3 regions of the Staphylococcus sp. FSL K6-0223 genome follow, and region 2 is predicted to be linked to each of the others. Evidence: riboswitches for the same ligand, from Rfam matches in the RefSeq annotation. Region 2 holds a riboswitch; each other region holds the start of a gene.
The links. Region 2 has a riboswitch for S-adenosylmethionine ahead of metK (methionine adenosyltransferase). Riboswitches for the same ligand answer to the same signal wherever they lie in the genome.

Region 1: it holds a riboswitch for S-adenosylmethionine, as region 2 does, so the genes downstream of both, metX (homoserine O-acetyltransferase MetX) here and metK (methionine adenosyltransferase) in region 2, are expected to answer to the same signal.
Region 3: it holds a riboswitch for S-adenosylmethionine, as region 2 does, so the genes downstream of both, MHI13_RS19210 (Na+/H+ antiporter NhaC family protein) here and metK (methionine adenosyltransferase) in region 2, are expected to answer to the same signal.

Annotation. Positions count from the first base shown of each region.
Region 1 is NZ_JBBOYX010000004.1:262,045-270,539, forward strand. Features, by position in the region: gene MHI13_RS22015 (adenylosuccinate synthase) at 1-401, opposite strand, end outside; gene dnaB (replicative DNA helicase) at 681-2,081, opposite strand; gene rplI (50S ribosomal protein L9) at 2,130-2,576, opposite strand; gene MHI13_RS22030 (DHH family phosphoesterase) at 2,573-4,540, opposite strand; gene MHI13_RS22035 (YybS family protein) at 4,570-5,496, opposite strand; gene metX (homoserine O-acetyltransferase MetX) at 5,847-6,815, opposite strand; SAM riboswitch class I at 6,881-6,981, opposite strand; gene MHI13_RS22045 (AzlD domain-containing protein) at 7,107-7,436, opposite strand; gene MHI13_RS22050 (AzlC family ABC transporter permease) at 7,433-8,125, opposite strand; gene serS (serine--tRNA ligase) at 8,463-8,495, opposite strand, start outside.
Region 2 is NZ_JBBOYX010000001.1:964,100-972,594, forward strand. Features, by position in the region: gene ytkD (RNA deprotection pyrophosphohydrolase) at 1-83, shown strand, start outside; gene MHI13_RS04905 (alpha/beta hydrolase family protein) at 64-843, shown strand; gene pckA (phosphoenolpyruvate carboxykinase (ATP)) at 885-2,477, opposite strand; SAM riboswitch class I at 2,635-2,747, shown strand; gene metK (methionine adenosyltransferase) at 2,862-4,058, shown strand; gene MHI13_RS04920 (NERD domain-containing protein) at 4,157-5,068, shown strand; gene MHI13_RS04925 (aldo/keto reductase) at 5,183-6,019, shown strand; gene MHI13_RS04930 (fluoride efflux transporter FluC) at 6,077-6,430, opposite strand; gene crcB (fluoride efflux transporter CrcB) at 6,427-6,792, opposite strand; gene MHI13_RS04940 (hypothetical protein) at 6,832-7,140, opposite strand; gene MHI13_RS04945 (transaldolase) at 7,387-8,100, shown strand; gene MHI13_RS04950 (membrane protein) at 8,298-8,495, shown strand, end outside.
Region 3 is NZ_JBBOYX010000003.1:377,693-386,187, reverse strand. Features, by position in the region: gene MHI13_RS19225 (amidohydrolase) at 1-563, shown strand, start outside; gene MHI13_RS19220 (SDR family oxidoreductase) at 695-1,576, shown strand; gene MHI13_RS19215 (hypothetical protein) at 1,766-2,356, shown strand; SAM riboswitch class I at 2,428-2,524, shown strand; gene MHI13_RS19210 (Na+/H+ antiporter NhaC family protein) at 2,720-4,021, shown strand; gene MHI13_RS19205 (SRPBCC family protein) at 4,149-4,661, shown strand; gene MHI13_RS19200 (MurR/RpiR family transcriptional regulator) at 4,723-5,484, opposite strand; gene MHI13_RS19195 (alpha-glucoside-specific PTS transporter subunit IIBC) at 5,697-7,295, shown strand; gene MHI13_RS19190 (hypothetical protein) at 7,399-7,929, opposite strand; gene MHI13_RS19185 (HAD family hydrolase) at 8,209-8,495, shown strand, end outside.

The DNA.
Region 1 (8,495 bases), on a different contig from region 2:
GGGCCGATACCTTTTTTAGTTGTACCGATTTTATTATCTCCACGACGACGTTCTTCATATTCGTCTTGAGCTAGGTGATAAGGTAAGATGACTTGTGCACGGTTAGAGATACGTAAGTTGTTAGTTGAAATACCACGTTCATTTAAACCGTCTAATTCTTTCAATAATGCTACTGGATCTACAACTACACCGTTACCGATAACTGCTAATTTATCTTTATAAAAGATACCTGATGGTACCAAATGTAATTTGTATGTTTCTCCACCAAATTGAATTGTGTGTCCTGCATTATTACCACCTGAGAATCTAGCGATAACATCTGCTTGTTCTGCTAAGAAATCTGTGATTTTACCTTTACCTTCGTCTCCCCATTGTGTCCCAACTACTACGATTGATGACATAAGAGCACCTCCAAGTTTTTCTCGTTTAACCATTAGATATTCTACCAATATGCCTATAAGATTGCAAATAAAAATCGAACATTAAATTTGTTTAGGTTGTTTGCAATTGATTCATCTTGTTTTTGCTTTTTATACAGTTTCATCGTTGTGGTATCAGTTCTTTTGAGTTCATTTTCCGGAAAATGATATACATACTTCAAGTGATTGCAAAGAATGAAAACAAAATAAAAACCGTACAATAAAAATAAAAATAAGTTTATTGTACGGAAAAAATAAATTTTATGTCATTTCTGCATGAGCATAATCAATGTCTGTAAATTTATTATATTGTTTCATGAAATGAAGTTTCACAGTTCCTGTTGGGCCGTTACGTTGTTTAGCAATTATGATTTCAATTTCACCGTTATCATCATTCGTTTGTGGCTCAAAGCCTGCATCATCGTCATCATCTTCATCTTCGCCACGATTGTAGTAATCATCACGGTATAAGAAAGCAACGATATCAGCGTCTTGCTCGATAGAACCAGATTCACGAATATCACTCATCATTGGACGTTTATCCTGACGTTGTTCAACACCACGTGAAAGCTGACTCAGTGCGATAACTGGGCATTCTAGTTCACGTGCAATGGCTTTAAGTGTACGTGAGATTTCTGATACTTCTTGTTGACGGTTGTCTGAGAATCGAGAACCGCTACCTTGAATTAATTGTAGATAGTCAATCACTATCATATCTAAGCCGTGTTCTTGTTTAAGACGGCGACATTTAGATCGTAAGTCATTAATACGAATACCTGGTGTATCATCGATAAAAATCTTAGTTTTTGATAATTTACCAACTGCAATCGTAAAACGACTCCAGTCTTCTTCTGTCATCGTACCAGTTCTTAAGCGGTTTGAATCTACGTTACCTGAACTACAAATCATACGCGTTGCTAACTGGTCTGCACCCATCTCAAGCGAGAATATGCCTACTGTAAACATATCTTCATGTGTCGCAACTTTTTGAGCGATATTAAGAGCGAAGGCAGTCTTACCTACGGAAGGACGGGCCGCTAAGATGATTAAATCATTACGGTTAAACCCAGCAGTCATTTGGTCGAGATCTCTATAACCTGTTGGAATACCAGGCGTTTGACCACTATTTTGGTCGAGTTCTTCGGCAGTCTCATACACTTGTCCTAAGACATCTCTAATATCTTTAAACCCGTCACTTTCTCTTGTAGAAGAAAGTTCAAGGATACGTCTTTCGGCATCACTTAGGATTGTATCTAGTTCTAATTCATCATTATAGCCATCATTTGCAATACTATCTGCCGTTTGAATTAACTTACGTTTTAACGCGTGTTTAAAGACGATATCTGTATAATATTGAACGTTTCGCGTTGTTGGAACGTTAGTCGATAGCTCTGCGAGATATTGAGGGCCACCCGCTTCACTTAAGCTTCCATCACTAGATAGTTGATCCATAAGTGTGACAACGTCGATTTCTTTGTTATCTTCATTAAGATGCATCATTGCTCGGAAGATATGTTGATGGGCGCCTCTATAAAACGACTCAGGAAGGAGGACTTCCTGAGTTGTATTAATCAATTCTGGATCTATAATAATGGCACCTAAGACAGATTGTTCAGCTTCATTGCTATGCGGCATTTGATTTTGCTCATACATTCCATCCATTGTTTGCTTTACACCTCTTATTTCAATCCATCTTTGTTATTTTCGAAATTACTGTTCTACTGTGTGTACTCTAATTGTACCTTCTACTTCTTTATCTAATTTAACTGGCACATTTGTATAACCTAACGCGTGGATACCATGTGGTAAGTCCATTTTGCGTTTATCAATTTTAATATCATGTTGTTTATTTAATGCTTCGGCAATTTGTTTAGTACTGATTGAACCAAACAATTTACCGCCTTCACCTGTTTTAGCTGATACTTCAACTTCGATGTTTTCTAATTTTTCTTTAAGTGCTTTCGCATCATCGATTTCTTGTTGTCTGTCTGCTTCAGCACGTTTATTTTGTTGTTCTAATTGTTTTAAGTTACCAGGAGTTGCTTCTACAGCATAGTTGTTTTTAAGTAAGAAGTTGTTTGCGTAACCTACTGGTACGTCTTTTACTTCGCCTTTTTTACCTTTACCTTTAACATCTTGTTTGAAAATTACTTTCATGCGTCTTCACTCCTACTCATTTGTTCTGTAATTGCTTGCTGTAATTGTTCTATAGCCTCTTCTATAGTGACACCTTTAATTTGTGTGGCTGCATTTGTAAGGTGTCCACCACCACCTAATGCTTCCATCGTTAATTGAACGTTGATAGAACCTAGTGAACGTGCAGAGATACCAATGAGGTTATCTTCACGTTTAGCCACAACATAAGATGCCTCGATACCTTCTAAACTTAACAACTCGTCGGCTGCTTGTGCAACCGTAACAGGATGGTAGATTTTATCATTTGAACCATGAGCGATTGCTACGCCATGGTCTTGTAATTGAACCGTTCTAATGAGTTCTGAACGATTAATGTAAGTATCTACATCATCTTTTAAGAAGTGTTGCGTTAAGATTGTATCCGCACCATGTGCACGTAAATAACTTGCAGCATCAAATGTTCTTGAACCTGTTCTTAGTGTGAAGTTTCTCGTATCTACTATAATACCTGCATACATGACTGTTGATTCTAAACGTGTCAATCTTTGTTCAGTTGGTTGATATTCTAATAATTCAGTAACAAGCTCTGCAGTTGAACTTGCATATGGTTCCATATATACCAATAGTGGGTTTGAAATAAAGCTTTCGCCACGTCTGTGGTGGTCAATAACGACTTTACGGTTTGCTTTATTTAAGACATTTTCATCTAAGACCATTTCAGGCTTGTGCGTATCCACGACAACGACTGTCGTCTTAGACGTCATCATATCCCAAGCTTCATCTGATGTGACAAAGCGTTCTTTCAATTCTGGTTTCTTATCAATTTCGTCCATGACACGACGTAAAGTCGGATCAATATCTGAATCATTGAGAACGACAAAGGCTTCTAAATTATTCATTAATGCAAAACGTGAGACACCAATTGCTGCACCAATTGCATCTAAATCAGGGCGTTTATGTCCCATAATAATTACCTTGTCGCCTTCAGTTAAGATGTCTTTAAGTGCGTGAGAAATTACTCGGGCACGTACACGCGTACGTTTCTCCATAGGGTCAGTCTTACCACCGTAGAAGCGAACGTTACCATTCATATTTTTAATGGCAACTTGGTCGCCTCCTCGACCGAGTGCTAAGTCTAAACCAGATTGTGATAAATCCCCTAGGTCAATAAGGTTCTCTGTACCTTCACCGACACCGATACTTAAAGTGAGTTGTGCACGGTAACCAACACTTTTCTCTCTCAACTGACTTAAAATTTCAAAGTTTGAATCTTCAAGTTCTGCTAATATCTTTTGGTTAAGATATGCAACGAATTGATCAGAATTATAACGTTTGAAATAAATATTGTATTCTTGTGCCCATCTGCTAATGACACGTGTAACCATTGAGTTGATTTCTGAACGTTGTGTATCGTTCATATTCTGCGTAATCTCGTCATAGTTGTCTAAGAACAACGTTGCGATAATTGGCTTTGAATCTTCATACAACTCATTGGTATGTACGCTTTCTGTGATATCAAAGAAATATAAACAATGTTCATTCTCTGAATATCGCACATGGTAATGATAATTGTTATGTTCAATTTCTACTTCTTGTACTTTTTCTAATTGTTTCAATATGTTAGGAAAGACTTCGTTTACATTTTCAGAAATCACATTGGTTTCAACGTGTTCTGTCATGAATTGGTTCATCCATTCAATGTGGTTATCTTCATCTAACACAATCATCCCAATCGGCAAATGTTTGATTGCTTTATTGCTACTTGCCGAGATGTGACCACTTAAATCATCCACATAATTATCCATTTTAAGAAAAGCTTGTCTCAATAACACGCCACTAATGATAATCATCACGACGAGGATTGCTGCAGCAATGCCAGCGACGATTTGGTTGAAAATAAACCATACGATGACTAATGCAATGGCTGTAAGTACCATTAGTATAAAAGGTATGAGCAATGCTTTTTTAGTGGATTGACGGTTCATTCTTCCACCTCTAATCACTTAGTTAATAATCATTTTTTAATAATTCGTTTTAAATTAATACATAAATCAATAACTCCAAGTAAACCAACGATATGTGTCATCGGTGTAAGTAGTGTCCCCACTACCATTAATAAAATCGTTACAGCATTCGGCCATCTCTTAGCTTTACCGAAGAAATGTATAACGCTTAAACCTTGGATATACATCACTAATGATAACACAACCTCAAAGTTCAAGACGATACTTTGGAATATACTTGGTTGGTTCGCAAACATTACACAAATAAGAACTATAAGATAAATCCATAATAGTACACGATTCATTTGCCATGCGAATAATGGCTTAAAGATCGGAGTTGCGACCTTAAACTTACGTAAGATAGGAAATGTAATAATCAGATTAATTAAGATTAAAAGGAAAATGACTATAATAAGATAACTAGGGAGTTGGACCGTTGATTGTCGGAAACCTTCCTCAAGAATCTGTCTATAGTTAGAATCTAATCCACTTGTTAAGATGGCATCATGCATCGCATCTTTAAATGGCTTAATTAATACGGCTGCTTTTGGAATTTTTTCGAATGTTTGTAATAACATGAATCCAATCAATGTTATTAAACTTAATGAAGCCGTTGAAACATAAAGAATTCTTTCTTTTGAAGTTCTTTCCTTAAGTAATTGACCGATGATAAAACTTAAAATTAAGATAAGTACCATCATACTTAAGACAAATGTATTACCTAATAACGTTGTTAGAATCACTGTTACTAAAGCGCTAATTCCAAATGATTGTACAGAGCGGTTCCATAGCACGATGCCAGGAATCGTTGCAAATAAACATAAAATTAAGCCGAGAATAGGTAATACATGTGTTACTAAAGCGACTATCAGTAATGAAATAGTTGCAATAATAGTTGCTTTAGGTTGTATTTTTGAAAACACACACGCCACTCCCATACTTTTTGACTATAACTTCTATTTTAACCTCTTTGCCCAAAATTAACAATTATAGGTGCTTCATTTGATGAGTATCAAATGTTAGCACCTATTATGCAATCGCATTAGCGATTGTAATCCTCTAAAACAATAATGACTTCGTCATTAATTAGTAGCACTTATGCAATCGTGATTAACGATTGTAATCCTTTAAAAGTTTGGAGTATCAAATGTTAGCACCTATTATGCAATCGCATCAGCGATTGTAATCCTTTAAAACACCAGTGACTTCGTCATTAATTAGTAGCATTTATGCTAAAGACATACTTACTTTGCTTAGCCAAAGTTTAGTATGTCTAAAATAGCTGTGTTTATTTCCTTTTAAATTGTTTTAAGTTCAAGAAATGGTAGAGGTTTGGAGCCCAATCGTTAAAGTTTAGAAGGAAGCCGTCATGTCCTACATTATCTGGCACAAAGAAATGGCGATGATATTTAAATCTCTCTCCGACTGCTCTTACTTGATCATCTGGATAAAGTAAATCATCTATAAACCCCATCGTTAGAACCTTTGTATCTAAAGATTGATAGACTTCATCAACATCATCTCGTCCTCTATCAATATTGTGACTATCTAAGACGTCGAGCAGTGTTAAATAACATTGTAAGTCAAAGTTTTTCTTAAATTTATTACCTTGATACTGTTGATATGTTACAACTTCATCTGGCGTAAAACGTTGGTCATAACTTTTAGAGGAACGGTATGTTAAGAAGCCTAGTTGTCGAGCGATACTTAAGCCTTCCTTCCCACCAAGATGAATTGCTTGTCGGGCGATCTCGTTGAAAGCACGACTGTACGATGACGTTTTACCAGTTGCTGCGAGAATAATGGCTTTGTCGATTTGAAATTGATTATTATACAGCAATTCCATTGCTTGCATACCACCTAGACTTGCTCCAATTAGGATGTTTACCTTCTTGAAGCCAAGTGCTTTGATTCCTTTTTCAATCGCCTTAACAATATCTCTTAATGTAAGATGTTGTGGAAAATTAGGGTCATTAAGTTTTGAACTTGAACCAAAGGGACTACCAATAACGTTGAAAGTTAGAAATTGATAATCATGACGTGGAATATAACCACCATCTATAATTTCACGCCACCATCCATGTTTCTCGTCTGTTCCATAAGTTAAGTGATTACCTGTTAATGCGTGACAAACAACAACTAATGGTTGACCTTTATATCCAACGTGTTCATAGCGTAATTTTAAATTATTAATGGTTTCTCCTGATTCAGTTGTAAATGTCCCTAATTCTAACGTATCTACTCTGTAATTCGTCATCGTTAACGCTACCTCCTCTTACAAAAAAGCTTCCTACTCAAATGAAAAAGTAGGAAGCTGGTCAGTACTTATCATTCGAGATTCTCGTTGGTTGTAGCACCGTGCTATCATTAGTCGGTTGCTGAAGCATCGTCGGGCCAATTCCCTCAGCTTCTCGAAATAAGATTTGATGAATTAATTTGTATATTGATGTTGAATAAGTTTCAATCTTAAATAGTCTGAATTTTCTAATTAATATAATTTTAACTAAAATGGTTTATGACTTCAATACTTTGCTGTCATTTTCAGGAGTTAAAAAATTAAACGTAAACAAGCGATAGTAATAATACCTCCAATTATTGTGATAGTAAGGCTACGTGTGAAAATGGCAAGGAGTACTGTTGGTATAGTCGCAATAATATATGACAAATTGAGCGTATATCCAAAGGCGTTATCGTGTTGTTGTATGACGCCATCAATGACAAGTGCGGTAAATAATGTGATAGGAATAAATGAAAGCCATTTAACGACAATTTCAGGTAAATGAACTCTAGATATCATCATAAAGGGAATAATTCGAATGAGTAACGTTACAATTCCACATAAAATAATAAGTATCAGTGTGTGTAAATCTGTTGTCATTTATCCATCACCACCCCTAAGGCTGCAGCGAATGTTGCGGCTATTAATATTGCTACATATGAAGGCATCACTAAACTTAAAAGAAGCATCATTGTGATTACACAGATAATTAAAATTATATATATACGAAATCTTGATTTCTTCACTGACTCAAATTGAGATATACCTAAGAAAATGAACATTGCAGTAATCGCATAGTCTAATCCAAGTGCATTAGGATTAGAAATATATTTGCCGAAAAGGGCGCCGGCCACACACGAAATAGTCCAAAAAAGATATGCTGTGATATTAAGACCATGAAGCCAACGATCATTAATCTTTTCACCTTTAATATATGGCGTAATAGCAACTCCGAAGGTTTCATCGGTTAATAATGTACCGAGACCTACCCTATTCCATAATCCATATTGTTTATAATTAGGCGCCAAAGTCATACTTAATAGAAACATACGTGAGTTAACGATAAGTGTGGTTAGAACGATAGCAGATATTGGAGTACCTGTAATCGCTAAAGCGCAAACAATAAATTGTGCGGCACCGGCGTAAATAATGAGACATAATAAAATAATTTCTAAGATACTAAAGTTTTGAGAGGCTGCTACGATACCAAATGATAAACCTACTCCTGCATATCCAAATAAAGTAGGAATACATTCTTTTACCCCTTGCTTAAATGAAAGATGGGTCATTTGATCAGCCTCCATTCCACTTTCTAAAATAGTAAAATAAGTCTATTATATTTGGAAAAGTTGTTCAATATTTTTAGACTTCGGTTTGTGTGACGTAAGACAAACCTCATAGTCAAATCGTTGTAAATACAACGATTATAAAATTTCAGAATTTTGTTTCTTCTTTTAGACATCCCTCTCATTTTTGAAGATTTGAAGTTGAATTATTTCTCTTCCCCTACCCTGTTCAACAAAAAAAACTGTCGACAAAATCGTTAAGATCATGTCGACAGTTCAAATAATTAATTGAGTCATTCATCGTTGTATTGTAGTAATTATTCAGCCTATTTTTAAGTTATTATTTTGTAGGTTTAGAAATTTTAGTTTTTCC
Region 2 (8,495 bases):
ACCAAAAAAGTTATTTAATTAAAGATGAAGCAATTTTAAAATGTTTAGAAAGGGTGAAAGATCTTGGGTATTACAAATATTAGAACAATGCCTGTTGAATCCAACACTCATCGATTTGAGGAAATAACTTATACAGTAGACGAATTAAATGTAAAAGCGTTACAGATGATCCCAACGTATCATAATGTTAAACGAATTGTAGTGTATTTACGTGGTGGAAAAGGGCAAGTTGGTAGAGTAAGAGCTTCAAGACTCATGCAATTTTCTGATCCGTATACATTAGTTATAGGTCCCTATTATAGAGGAAGTAATGGTAGTGAAGGAAAAGATGAATTTTGTAATGCTGATTTACATGATGTAACAGTACTTATTCGATTATTAAAAAATAAGTATCCCCAAGCTTTCGTCCATATGATTGGATTTTCAAGAGGTGGAATTCAAGGTTTATTATCATTTCAGGATGATCCAGTTGATAGTTATATTATTTGGGGTGGCGTTTCAGATGTTCATTTAATGTATGAAGAACGTGTGGATTTAAGGGGAATGCTAAGACGTATGGTAGGTCATCCGAAAAAAGATAAAGAGGCATATGAACAAAGAAATGCGATACGTACGTTGAATCAAAACAGTCCACCTATTTTAATTGTACATGGTGGTAAAGATTGGCAAGTGGGTATACATCAAGCGTATTTTCTTCAAGAACAACTAGAACGTAAAGGGGTCAAACATGATACATTTTATCAACTTGACGAAGGCCATGTCCCAAGACCGAAAGCATTGAAAGAAGTTTTAGATTATATACATCAATGGATGAATAATATAGAACAAGACTTACAAAGATGACTATAACAGTTATCATGTAAGTCTTTTGTTTAGATATATTATTAATGACTAAATCCACCATCTTTAGCAATATCTTTTACTTCATCTCCAAATGTTTTGAAGTTTTCTTCAAAACGTTGTTTTAAGTCATTAGCTTGATGACGATAAGCCTCAGGATCATTCCAAGCATGGATTGGATTTAAAATAGTCTTAGGCACATCTTCCATTTCAGTTGGTATACTTAAACCAAATATTTCATCTTTAGTAAATGTAGCTTGTTTTAGCTTGCCAGAAATAGCTTGATCTACCATATAACGTGTATAATATAAGCTGATACGACGTCCAACACCATATTTTCCACCAGTCCATCCTGTATTTACTAGATATACATCAACATCATGGTCATCAATTAACTTACCAAGTAAATTCGCATATTTAGTAGGATGCAAAGGTAAAAATGGAGCGCCAAAGCATGTTGAAAATGATGGTTCAGGTTCTGTCACGCCACGTTCTGTGCCAGCTAATTTTGACGTAAAACCACTTAAGAAATGATACATTGCCTGAGATTTAGATAATTTAGAAATAGGTGGAAGTACACCAAATGCATCTGCAGTTAAGAAGATAATTGTATTAGGGTGTGCAGCTTTAGAAGGTAATACGATATTATCGATATGATGAATTGGATAAGCAGCACGTGTGTTTTCTGTGTTCGTATTATCATCAAAATCAACATGGCCACGTTCATTAACAATTGTATTTTCAAGAATAGTACCATATTGAATGGCATTATAAATTTGAGGTTCTTTTTCTTTAGATAAGTGGATAGCTTTTGCATAGCAACCACCTTCAATGTTAAAAATACCATTTTTATTCCAGCCATGTTCATCATCGCCAATTAATTTGCGAGTTGGCGTCGCTGATAATGTTGTTTTTCCTGTACCAGATAATCCAAAGAATAGAGCAACATCACCTTTTTCTCCAACATTGGCAGAACAATGCATACTCATAATATCTTGCATAGGTAATAAGTAGTTCATCACTGAAAAGATACCTTTTTTCATTTCTCCAGCGTATTCAGTACCACCAATTAAAATCACTTTATATTTAAATGAAACAATAATAAATGTTTCAGAATGAGTACCGTCAACATCTGGATTGGCTTTAAAATGAGGGGCAGAAACGATAGTGAAATTTGGCTTAATATGACTTGCTTCCTCAATAGATTCAGGTCGGATAAACATGTTTTGTGCAAATAAATTATGCCATGCAAGCTCATTGATAATTTTTAATTTTAATTGTGAGTCTTTATCACTTCCGGCATAACCGTTAAAAACGTATAATTCATCTTTTTGATCTAAATAATCTAATACTTTGTTGTATAATTTTAAAAACACGTCTTCATCTATAGGTTGATTAATGTCTCCCCAATCAATATTGTCTCGATATGAAGGTTCGTTAACGATAAATTTATCTTTTGGTGAACGACCAGTATATTTACCTGTACTCATATTAATTGCGCCAAGTTCAGTAAGTTCACCTTCATTATTATTTAAAATCTTGTAATAAAGCTGAGTAGTAGAAAGTTGAAATAAAGTCGTTTCCTTCTCTAATAAGTGTTTGATTTTAGGTGTTTCACTGTATGTATCTATTGACATACAACATCCCTCCAAATATCTATCCATTTATATGTGTAAGCCCTTACATTAAAAAGTATAACATAATAATTTAATTATTCCATTGTAAATAAAAGAACATTTAAAAATCAAAATTGACAATTTTAAAGTATTTATGTAGTATAGGTCTTAACGGATTCTCTTATCCTGAGTGGTGGAGGGACATGGACCCAATGAAACCCAGCAACCTCTTTTTTTAAAAGAAAGGTGCCAAACCGTTTGCAGACGCAATATTTGTCTGAACGATAAGAGCGAATGGACGTTTAAGAGCCTTCTCTCTATCTAGGTAGTTGAGAAGGCTCTTTTATTTTAAGCTCATTGTCAAAAGAGAATTTTCGTAAATATAGTTAAAAAAAGGAGCAAATCATGACTTATAATAAACGTTTATTTACATCAGAGTCAGTGACAGAAGGGCATCCAGATAAAATCGCCGATCAAGTATCTGATGCGATTTTAGATGAAATTTTAAAAGATGATCCTAATGCACGTGTCGCTTGTGAAACAACAGTAACAACAGGTATGGCTTTAATTTCTGGTGAAATTTCAACGTCTACATATGTAGATATTCCTAAAGTAGTACGAGAAACAATCAAAAATATTGGTTATACAAGAGCTAAATATGGTTACGATTATCAAACAATGGCTGTTTTAACAGCTATTGATGAACAATCACCTGATATTGCCCAAGGTGTAGATAAAGCACTTGAGTATCGCAATGATATATCTGAAGAAGAAATTGAAGCAACAGGTGCCGGAGACCAAGGATTAATGTTTGGTTATGCAACAAATGAAACCGAAACATATATGCCGCTTCCAATCTTTTTATCACATCAACTAGCGAAACGCTTATCAGATGTGCGTAAAGACGGTACCTTAGGTTATTTACGTCCAGATGGTAAAGTTCAAGTAACAGTAGAATACGATGAAAATGATAAACCTAAACGTATTGACACGATTGTGGTATCTTCTCAACATGCTGAAGACATTGAATTAGAACAAATCCAAAAAGATATTAAAGAGCATGTCATTTATCCGACTGTGCCTGAAGGTTTAATTGATGATGAAACTAAATTCTTTATTAATCCAACTGGTCGATTTGTTATTGGGGGTCCTCAAGGAGATGCTGGTTTAACTGGAAGAAAAATTATTGTAGATACATATGGTGGTTATGCTCGTCATGGAGGTGGCTGTTTCAGTGGTAAAGATCCTACAAAAGTAGATCGCTCTGCGGCATATGCAGCGAGATATGTTGCAAAAAATATTGTAGCAGCTGGATTAGCTGAGCAATGTGAAGTGCAATTAGCTTATGCAATTGGTGTAGCAGAACCTGTATCTATTGCTATTGATACATTTAAAACAGGTAAAGTTTCTGAAGGACAATTAGTTGAAGCGGTAAGAAAACATTTTGATTTAAGACCAGCAGGTATCATTAAAATGCTTGACTTAAAACATCCTATTTACAAACAAACAGCTGCATACGGACATTTTGGTCGTACTGATGTATTGTTACCATGGGAAAAATTAGATAAAGTGAATGTCCTAAAAGATGCCGTTCAAAAATAACATAGGATATATAGCAGTTAATTAGGTTAAACCTCGAAATTATCGTCTATTTCTATTATAATAGATAGATATTGACAGTTTAAAAGGAGCGTTATCTAATGAATTCATTTGGACCGGTTGAGATTGGTTTAATTGCAGCGATAATCATAGCGATTATATGTTTTATTCTATTTTTAGTTGCTTTGAAAAGTAAAAATAATATGAAACACAAAGCGAATGAAGAGTACAATCTCAAGGAGCAACAACTCAAATCTTCACATGAGGAAGCACTTGAAAAAGAACGTATTGAAAATAAAAAACAAGTAACGAAACAAAAAGAAGAATTTGAAGCTACAGTTAATGGAAAAGAACGTGAAATTGATGCTTTGAAATTATTTTCTAAAAATAAAAGTGAATACGTGACTGATATGAGACTCATTGGTATTAGAGACCGTTTAGTTAAAGAAAAACGTATTAGACGTGAAGATATGCATATAATGGCTAATATTTTTTTACCAAGTAATGAGTTTAATAATATTCAACGTATTAGCCATCTTGTGCTTACTAGAACTGGTTTATATATCATTGATTCACAATTATTAAAAGGTCATGTTTATAATGGAATTAGTGGCGCACAATTTCAAGAATTACCAATGCTGAAGCAAGTATTTGATACACTTGATTTAAATACACAAGCGCCTCAAACGTTAGTTCTTGATCAACATGAAGATAATCATTCGAAACTATCATTTATTAATTATTCTGATCAACTTTCTGCAATTGAGAAGTTGGCTACAGATTTACAAACAGAATTAGGACTTAAATATACGCCAACATCAATTTTATATTTTAATCCTAAACATGATAAAGACGTAACGATTTCAAACTATGCACAAAGTTCAAGTGTTAAGGTTTTAGTTGGTCCTGAACAACTTGACGAATTCTTTAACAAATTTGTATTCCATGGACGTATTCAATATAATGTCGATGAATTACAAAATATTATGGATAAAATTGAATCATTTAACTAAGAGAGGCTACCATCAAAATTTTAAATTTTGATGGTACTTTTTTATTATAAGCGATGTTCATAAATATACTTTTAGGGTATATACAGAATAGTTATTTTTAAAGGAGGAAGTAAGATGGACTATATTGAATTCTATAATGGAAATCAAATGCCAATGTTAGGACTTGGAACATTTCGAGTAGAAAATGACGATACTTGTAAAGAAGCAGTTAAACATGCTATTGAATCTGGGTATCGTAGCATAGATACTGCTAAAGTATATGGAAATGAAGAACAAGTAGGCCAAGGTATCAAAGAAGGATTAGAATCAACAGGTTTAAATAGAGAAGATATTTTCGTAACATCAAAATTATTTTTCGAAGATTTCGGACGTAAAAATGTGGCTCAAGCCTACGAAACTAGTATCCAAAAACTTGGGTTAGATTATTTAGATTTATACTTAGTACATTGGCCAGGGACAAATGAAGCCATAATGATTGATACATGGAAAGGTATGGAAGATTTATATAAAGATAATAAAGTTAAAAACATTGGAGTTAGTAATTTTAATCCAGATCATTTTGAAGCATTATTAGCACAAGTGTCAATTAAACCAGTCATTAACCAAGTAGAATTTCATCCATACTTTACTCAAGAAAAACTTAGAAAATATTTAGAAGCTCAAAATATTTATATGGAATCTTGGTCACCATTTATGAATGCTCAAATTTTAAACGATGAAACGTTAAATGAAATTGGTAAAGAAGTTAATAAATCAGCAGCACAAGTTATTATTAAATGGAATATGCAACATAACGTCGTCGTTATTCCCAAATCAGTTACATCAAGCAGAATTGAAGAAAATATAGATGTATTTGATTTTGAATTATCAGCAGAGCAAATGAAACGAATTGATGATTTAAATAAAGATCAACGTATAGGACCTGATCCAGATACATTTGAAGGTCAATAAATTTAATTAAAAAAGAGTGAACTTGTAGGTTAATTTACTACACAGTTCACTCTTTTGTTATATTATAAAACCAATCCAACAAGCAATAAATCCTATAACAAATTGCAATAGAGAATACATCATAAATTTAAAAAGTTTAAAAGACGGTGTTAGACATTGCGCAAGCTCATAAGACATGGTTGAAAATGTCGTTAAACCTCCTAAAAATCCAGTAATAAAAAACATATGTATCCAGTTTAAGTGAATAGAGAGGCCAGTTGTTAAACCAATGAGAAAACTTCCAATCCAGTTGACGATTAAAGTAGCAATAGGTATTGAAGTAGACCATTTGGATTTAGTGACATCAGTTAGCCATGCTCTAACGACAGCGCCTAAACCACCGCCAATCATAATTAAAAGAGCTTGTATCAAGATGTAAGACCTCCTAATGTCATACCTATCCAGCACAAGATAACACCAAAGCAATAACTTATAAATGCATAAACCAAAGCTAAGATAATATGATGGCTGTAAAGTAATGTGACTAACTCAAATTGAAATGTTGAAAATGTTGTTAAAGCGCCTAAAAAACCAGTTGTAATACCTTTTTTAATTTTAGGATGATCTTTAAATAATTTAATCATTACTACAGATAGATAACCCATAAGAAAAGCACCTGACAGGTTAGCTATCAATGTGCCAATTGGAAAGGTGTTACTTTGATTCATAAAGGAAAACAAAAATCTTAATAAAGCGCCCAACATACCACCTATAAACACGGTTATATATTGCATAACATACTCACCTTTATATATTATTTTATGCGTATTTGATTATGAAAAAATGCCAAACGTTGTAATAGAAGCAAAAATATGGAACAAAATTACTACCAATATGAGATAAGGTAATATGTTAGAAGCGGTCTTAATCCAATCTTTATTTTTATAATTTAAATGTTTAATTGCTTTATCAGAAAATATAATTGAAGCCATAAGGATGACAACATTTACAATACTACATGCAATTAATAAATTTTTTATTGATTTAAATTGAATGCTTAATAAAGGATTAAATGTATTAAAATAAAAGCTAATAATTAAAAGAATAACTGATATATAAAAATATTTTTTTGATTTAGACATAATATACCTCCGATTTATACCATTAAATAATATTACCATATTTAATTTCATTTTTAATAGTACCTTTATCATATGGTTTTAATTTTCAGAAAATTAAAAGCAAAACATTCGCATACACAAAAAAAGCATGATATAAATAACATAACGAAATAGTAAAACATCCTGTACATAAAAAAATAATCATACATATGGTGTCTTTTCATAAAGCAAGCTATATTCGTAATATAAATGAGAAGGGAAGATTTTATGACTCAATTAAATGTAGACGTATTTGCTGATGGTGCAGATATCGAACAAATGAAAGCTGCATACAAAAATAAAGAAGTAGATGGTTTTACAACAAATCCTAGCTTAATGGCAAAAGCAGGTGTAACAGATTATAAAGCTTTTGCAGAAGAAGCAGTACGTGAAATTCCTGATGCTTCTATATCATTTGAAGTATTCTCAGATGATTTAGACACAATGGAGAAAGAAGCAGAAATTTTAAAGCAATATGGAGACAATGTGTTTGTTAAAATTCCAATTGTGAACTCAAAAGGTGAGTCTACAATCGAATTAATTAAAAAGTTATCAGCTGATCATGTTCGTTTAAATGTAACTGCTGTTTATACAATTGAACAAGTTAAAGCTATTACAGAAGCAGTGACTGAAGGTGTACCTACATATATCTCTGTCTTTGCGGGACGTATTGCTGATACGGGTGTAGATCCACTTCCTTTAATGAAAGAATCTGTAAAAGTCGCACATAGTAAAAATGGTGTTAAATTATTATGGGCAAGTTGCCGTGAAGTGTTCAATGTTATCCAAGCTAATGAAATTGGCGCCGATATTATCACTTGTCCAGCAGATGTTGTCAAGAAAGTTAACAATAATCTTGGACGCGATATTAATGAATTGCCAGTGGATACAGTTCAAGGATTTGCAAAAGATATTAAAAGTTCTGGATTATCAATATTATAAAATCACTATATCTAATTATGATCAACCGAGTCTAAGACTACAAACATGTCTTAGACTCGGTTTTAGTGTTATATGAATATCAAAGAGAAAGAGTAATAAAGTATCTTGAGTTGTATCTTTCTTTTTTATTGAGTTTGTTTTAAAATCGGTGTTCAGTTAAAATTTATAAATATAATTAAATAGAAAGGAATTAAGTTATGGAAGAAACTGCTTTTAGAGAAAAAGTAAGAAAACAATTGTGGTTTTTAAATAGAAAAGAAAAGCAATTATTAGAACATACTTTTGAACAAAATAATGCTTCATTTAATAATGCAGAACAGAAATTTATGAAACCTACTCGTTTTGCTAATCAATTTTTACAGGTTTATATTTTTCGAAATAAACATTTTTCAAAT
Region 3 (8,495 bases), on a different contig from region 2:
CATCGAAACCAGAACAAGGAAATGATCCGGTCATTGTAGTAGGTCAACTGATTAACAGCCTACAATCTATTGTGAGTCGTAATTTATCAGCATTTGATAGTGCGGTCGTTACGATAGGGGAAGTGTCATGTGGGAATACATGGAATGTCATCGCTGATCAAGCTTATATTCAAGGTACTGTTCGTTCATTTGATTCTAAAAAACGTCAACTTATAAAGCAACGTATGAAAGAAATTTCAGATGGGTTATCTCAAGCATTTAATGTAGATATTAAATTCGAATATACACAATTACCGGGTGCTGTCGTAAATGATGAAACACTTACCCAACAAGCAATTGAAGCAGCTAAGGAAGTAGGTTACAACGTTCAAATGATGGAAGAACCACTAACGATTGGTGAAGATTTCTCAGGTTATACGAAAGATTATCCTGGTGTCTTTGCTATCATTGGCTCAAATAGTAAATATGATTTGCATCATCCTAAATATGACCCAGATGAACGTATTTTAGAGAAAGTGCCAACGTATTTTGTAACGCTCGTTAAAAAGTTATTGAATGGTTAATCTATACGGCAATAGTTGCCGTGTAGCTATTTAAAGTGCTATTGAATTCATTTTCAGAGATAAAATGATGATTAAAATATGCTTTATGATGGGTAAATAATATTAAATCTTAAATATGGAGATGATGAATGATGTCAGCACAAGATCCTAGAAATAAATTTAAAACGTCTGATTATGAACAACAAGAACAAGAGTTACCAGGTCTACAATCGAAAATGACACCTCAACCTGATTGTGGTGAAACATCTTACAAAGGTCATGAAAGATTAAAAGGCTATAAGATGTTAGTGACTGGAGGAGATTCAGCAATTGGACGTGCAGCTGCAATCGCTTATGCAAAAGAAGGTGCAGATGTGGCTATTAACTATTTGCCGAGTGAAGAAGAAGACGCACAAGAAGTAAAACAAGTGATTGAGGATGCTGGTCAGAAAGCTATTCTTATTCCTGGGGATTTAAGGGATGAACAGTTTAACTATGATATGGTAGAAACGGCTTATAATGAGTTAGGCGGTTTAGATAATGTAACGTTAGTTGCCGGCCATCAACAATATCATGATGATATTCACGGATTTAATACTGAAGCTTTCGCAGAGACGTTTGAAACGAATGTATATCCAGTATTCTGGACAGTTCAAAAAGCGTTAGAATATTTAAAACCTGGCGCATCAATTACGACGACGTCTTCCGTTCAAGGATATAATCCGAGTCCAATTTTACATGATTACGCAGCTTCTAAAGCAGCAATTATTTCATTAACGAAAAGTTTCTCTGAAGAACTTGGTGCGAAAGGTATTCGAGTGAATTGTGTTGCTCCTGGGCCATTCTGGTCACCGCTTCAAATTACTGGAGGTCAACCTCAAAGTGCAATTCCTACATTTGGACAACAAACGCCACTGGGTCGTGCCGGTCAACCAGTTGAATTATCAGGTACTTACGTTTTACTTGCTTCAGAAGATTCAAGTTATACTACTGGCCAAGTCTTTGGTGTAACAGGTGGTACGCAAATCGACTAACAATTGATTTACTTTTAATAGACAAATTATATATTGATTATTTTAAGGTGATGGGGACTCGACTGAGTTCCCATTTTTTAGTGTGAGAGTAGAAAGTTTGCACCATATTAAATGGTGATTTGATAATAGTTGAAGCTTTCATGTAAGATGTATGTGATTGGTGAAATATAGAATAAAGGTGATTATAAAATGAAGAATTTTTTAATCAGATGGTTACCTAATATCTTAATTGCTTTAGCTTTACCGTCACTAATATTGTGCCATCATAATCTAATAGTAATATTAGCTATAGCTGTGATTATTTGTACATATATTTCTGCAGTTAATGTTTATTTAGTTAACGAGAATGTAAAAAAAGGTATAACTTGGTTTAATCCTATGATTGATTATATTTTAGCAATTGTTTCTGCACTTGCTTATTTTGGAATGTTCAGTTGGATTATTACACAACCTTTTTCAAATGTTACGATGCTACTAATCATTATTTGTTCTGGAAGTATTGCTTACGTCCTTGAAGTGAAGCTTAAAATTAGTGAAGCAAAAAATGGTAAATTTCTTCATGGCGACGAAATGAGTGAATATAAAATTGTATCGGTTAGAACTGAAAAAATTTTCAAAAGGGTATCTTTATGTTTAACAATTATAAGCATTTTACTCATATTTATAAGTCTTTATTTGAAATGGTGGATTGTTTTTGGTGTAGCTATTGTATTATTAATTGTTGTTGCTTTAGCAATCACGATTTATGAGAAATTTTTCACTACACAGATTGAAGAATAATTTTAAAATACAATAAACTTTATGTATTGACGTGTCTATAATTATCTTGTAACGTTAGACACAATTCGAATAACTTATCGAGAGAAGTGGAGGGACTGGCCCTAGGAAGCTTCGGCAACATTTTATCATGTGCCAATTCCAGTAACCGCTAAGGTTAGAAGATAAGCTGAAATGCTATGCCAACAGAGTATAAATGGTGAAATAACATATCTTTTAATCACTTGTTGGCATGAGTTGACTCTATTGATACACACTTGGGTTAGTTTACAAATAAAGTCACTTGCCGGAGCGGAATGAAGAAATGATTCATTGAGAATGAAATTTCTGTTTCGCTCCTATTTTTATGGAAAGTAGGTCAAATTTATGGAGAAAGTAAAGAAAGGTAACGCGTGGGCCCTGCTCCCATTACTCCTATTTGTATTACTCTTTTTAGGTGTAGGAATTATTTCAGGAGATTTTACAACTATGCCTTTAAATGTTGCAATTACAATTACAGTAATCGTTGCCTTACTTATGAATAGAAAAGAATCTTTTGCCAAGAAGGTAGAAGTATTTACTAAAGGTGCTGGACATTCGAACATTATCTTGATGATGTTAATTTTTATCTTGGCAGGTGCGTTTTCAACTACTGCTGAAAAAATGGGTGGTGTTACATCAACTGTTAATTTAGGTTTATCATTGATTCCTCAAAATTTAATCATTGTAGGCCTATTTGTTATTTGTATGTTCGTGTCTATTTCGATGGGGACATCAGTTGGGACTGTTGCAGCGATAGCCCCAGTAGGATTTGGATTCGCACAAGCAACACATGTGCCCGCAGCTTTAGCTATGGCTACGGTAGTCGGTGGTGCAATGTTTGGTGATAATCTGTCAATGATTTCGGACACTACCATTGCTGCAGTAAGAACTCAAAAGACTAAGATGAATGACAAGTTTAGAGTTAATTTTAAAATCGTTTTACCAGGTGCTATTTTAACGATTATAATTTTATTTTTCTTAACGAATGGTATTTCAATCGATCATGCCAAAAGTTATGATTATAACTTAATTAAAGTTATTCCATATTTATTAGTACTGATACTCGCACTTGTAGGGGTAAACGTCATCATTGTACTCATTGGTGGCACAGCCTTAGCAGGTTTAATAGGATTGATTGATGGTTCCTTTGGTTGGAAAGGACTTCTCAGTGCCGTATCTAAAGGTATAATTGGAATGGAAGATATTGCAATGATAGCATTACTGATTGGTGGCCTTGTAGGTATCATTCAACATAATGGTGGCATAGATTGGTTACTACAGTTTGTACGTGCTAGAGTTAAATCTAAACGCGGTGCAGAATTAGGTATTGCCAGTTTAGTAAGTGCCGCGGATATATCTACTGCTAATAATACAATTTCTATTATTATGGCAGGACCTTTAGCCAAGAATATTGCTGATGAGTATGATGTCGATCCGCGTAAGTCAGCTAGTATATTAGATATATTCGGAGGATGTTTCCAAGGGTTACTCCCATATAGTCCTCAAGTTATTTCAGCAGCTGGTGTTGCTGGTATTTCTCCATTCTTACTTGTTCCATATAGTATCTATCCAATTTTATTAGGAATCTGTGGTTTAGTGGCTATTATTTTGAGAGTCCCTCGTTTAAAAGATAAACCTCAAAAATAAATATAAATTAAAAGGAAGCTACTCAATTAGATTTTAGCTTCCTTTTAACTTTTTCAGAGCTTTCAGAGTTTGTGACATAGCTTAAATACGTTAAAATAGAAATAAGAGTGAAAGTAGGTGAAAGAGAGTGGCAAAATATAATGTAGAGAATGAACACGTAGAAATCGACATCGAACGTTTACTAAAATTTACTCCAGAAGTTGTTTATGAAGCATGGACAAAAGTGGAGATTCTTAAACAATGGTTCATGACAACACCACGTACAAATAAGACTTTTGAAGCGGATGTCCAAGAAGGCGGTACATATCGTATAGTAGATAGTAGAAATGGGAAGCAAAATGTTATCGAAGGTAAATACGAAGAGCTTGTAATGGATGAATACATTAAAATGACAATAGGTATGCCTGGTTTAAGCGCCGAAGAGGATGTCATAGAAGTAGAATTCTTTGAACGTGAAAATGGTGGTACTCAAATGTTGTTTTACTACCGCTCATTAGTTGAAAAGGAAAGACGTTTAACTGCGTTGGAGTACAAACAGAAGAAGAAAGAATATCATGATTCAACTGCGCATGGTTTTGAATTAATGATTGATCAAATGCAACATATATTAGAAGAACTAGAAGAACAACAGCATAATTAAAAACAATCGCAAGCATTAAATGAGTAGCCCCTAGGTGTTACAAATAATGCTTGCGTTTTATTTATAATAATTCATTTTTTTCTTTACGTTCATTATATTTTCTTAAAAGTGTTTCAAAAAAGATATGGTAACTAATAAAGCTTGAATAATCGGTACCGTCATTTAAATAAAATGTATTACTTGATACATATATATTATAGTTTGCTTGTTGAGCGAGTGAGTTATCTTTCATCGTTGTTACTGAGATAAAATATTTCTGTCTTAATTGAAGAAGCTGTGTAACTTCGGTCAATTGATATGTTTCGCCAGATAATGAAATAATAAAGAATAAATCCTCTGGAACAGTTTTATTTAACACCATTTTTAATTCATGAACATCATGTAGGATTATAATGTTTTTATGCATTGTAAGTAAAATACGTTGTGCTTCTTCAGCCACATTCATTTGAGCGCGTCCTGTTCCGTAAAGATAAATCGTAGTGGCTTCATGCATTTTATTCGTTAATAATTGATAATCAATGCGATCTAAATAACTAAAGGTATTTGCTATTTCTTGTTTAAATTGTTCCATTGAATCAGAAGGAAGCTGATTCTTTTTTTCATTTTCAAATTTCAAAAATGATTTAAAATCACTGTAGCCATCAAATCCTAGTTTACGTGTAAAACGGTGGATAGTGGCATTTGATGCATGCGTATGTACAGCTAAATCTTGAATTTTCATATTTTTACATTCTTCTATATGTGTATTAACATAACTTGCGATTTGTATATCATTATCATTCAATTTATCGAAATGAGTGTTCACACGTTCATCTAGTATCATTTAAGCACCTCATTATTTTGTATGAAAAAATTTCCGTTCAATGAAAATATAATCTGATTATACAAAATAGTTTCAAAATGCGTCAACGTCGTTGTTATTATGTAAGCGTTTACTATATATTGAAATTAACTTATTTAGAGATACTAACACTTACTAATAAACATATAAGTAAATGATAGTGAGAAATAGATTGGGATGTGGAGGTTTTAATTATGAATGCTATCAAACGATTCGGTAGTGCGATGATCGTGCCAGTGTTGATGTTTGCTTTCTTTGGTATCGTACTTGGGTTTGCGACACTTTTCAAAAATCCAACAATCATGGGTGGTTTAGCGGATCAGCATACATTCTGGTTCAAATTCTGGTCAGTGATAGAGTCAGGCGGATGGGTCATCTTTAATCACATGGAAATCGTCTTTGTTGTGGGTTTACCTCTATCTCTAGCTAAAAAAGCACCAGGGCATGCAGCATTAGCCGCGTTGATGGGTTATTTAATGTTTAACACATTTATTAACGCGATTCTAACGCAATGGCCTCATACTTTTGGTGCTAACTTAAAAAAAGGCGTAGAAAACGTCACTGGATTAAAAGCTATAGCAGGGATAGAAACGTTAGATACAAATATTTTAGGGGCTATTATTATTTCAGGGATTATTACATGGATACATAATCGATACTATAGTAAAAGACTGCCAGAAATGTTAGGGGTTTTCCAAGGCCTCACATTTGTAGTTACCATTTCATTCTTTGTAATGTTACCTATTGCAGCAATAACATGTGTGGTTTGGCCAACAATTCAACATGGAATTGCATCAATTCAGCATTTTATCATTGCTTCTGGATACGTTGGCGTGTGGTTATACCATTTCTTAGAACGCGTATTAATCCCTACAGGATTACATCACTTTATATACGCGCCAATTGAGGTAGGACCTGTGGTAGTAAATCACGGTTTAAAAGCAGAATGGTTACAGCATTTGAATCAATTTGCTGAAAGTAGTAAACCTTTAAAAGAACAATTCCATTATGGATTTATGTTACAAGGCAATGGTAAAGTATTTGGATGTTTAGGAATTGCGCTTGCAATGTACTCGACAACACCGAAAGAAAATCGTAAGAAAGTGGCAGCACTACTCATACCTGCAACGCTAACAGCGGTTGTTGCTGGTATTACTGAACCTCTTGAATTTACATTCTTATTTATTGCACCATATTTATTTGTGATCCATGCTATCTTGGCAGCTACAATGGATACTTTAATGTATGCTTTTGGTGTTGTAGGTAATATGGGAGGCGGTGTGCTAGATTTCTTAGCTACAAACTGGATCCCGTTAGGTAAAGATCACTGGATGACATATGTTGCTCAAGTAGTGATTGGTTTTATATTTGTGGGAATCTACTTCTTCCTATTTAGATTTTTAATTCTTAAATTTGATATACCACTTCCAGGTCGAAAAAAAGGAACAGAAGAAGTAAAACTATTTTCTAAACAAGATTATAAAGATAAGAAAGGTGGCACTGCTTCATCAGAACAACCAAAATCAACTGGGAATGAATATGATGACAAAGCAGCTTACTATTTAAAAGGCCTAGGTGGTAAAGAGAATATTAAAGACGTAACAAATTGTACAACTCGCCTACGTTTAACAGTGAATGATGAAAGTAAAGTTCAAGATAGTAGTTATTTTACACATAATCAAATGGCTCACGGTTTAGTGAAAAGTGGTAAAAGTGTGCAAGTTGTAGTCGGTATGTCTGTACCTCAAGTACGAGAAGCGTTTGAACATTTAGTTTACGAGGAAGAAAAGTAATTAAATATCACAATAAGCGTCTCAAGGAGAAAGAATTATATCTTCTTGAGATGTTTTATTGTCAAAAAAACCAGTGCTATTAACAACACTGGTCTTTAAATTATTATGAAATTCTAGCTTTATGAAGCATTTTGGCACGATAGCTTGCTGATAAAATATCTATATTACGTGTTGCAATTGTATGTAGCAATTGAGCGAATATCTCTGGAGAACATACGACACTTGCACAATTGTTATTCAATGTATAGTTTACATCGTGATGGTTAGCAAACATATTCATGATATCAATTACTTTGTCTTTAATGAAAGCATCTTGTAAACCATCGATAGCTAAATCAAAACGCTTGGCTGATTGATAGAGATGTTCTGAATCAAGAAGTTCATCGAAATGCTTAGGAGACAAAATTTGGTAAATAGAATAATTGTGGAAGCTCAAAAAGCTTATTAAATATGGTAACTGTTGCTTAGGTAAACTGACCTCAAGTGCAAACATGTTATTTTGTTTGAAAATCGAAAATTGAAATGACTCACAAAATTTTATTTCTTTACATAAATGAGTTAATTTTTTTCGCGTTGAGCGAGATTTCAAACCTGCAATATTGATAATGTAGGTTTCAAATTTATCAATCAACATGTTATGACCTCCCGTGAATTTGGCATATAACTGAAGCATACGATGTTCGTTTAAATAGATTGTACCACTCTTTTTTTATATAATCACTAAGACTTTTGAACGAAGTTAAAAACTTATTCTTTTGTAATCTTTTCTTTACAAAATATATAAAATGGTTTTAAGATTTAGTATAAAAAATACGCAAGTGCTTTAATAATGCTTATGACTATCTCGTCACGATAGTCATTTTTTTATGTTAATATGGGAAATAAATAGCTACATTTACAAGGAGAAAAATGAATGTACAGAGCAGTTATCTTTGATTTCGATGGAACAATTATCGATTCAGAACGTCATTTATTTGAGACAATAAATAAACATCTCAAATTTCATAAAGCTGAACCTATTTCAGTAGATTTTTATAGAGAATCTATCGGAGGGACAGCTACAGATTTACATCAACATCTCGAGCAGGCCATAGGCGCAGATAATAAAGAAAAAATATATCAAGAACATCATCAAACTAGTGGTGATTTGCCAATTATCAGTACAATCAAAGAGTTAATGGATTATCTTAAACAGCGTCA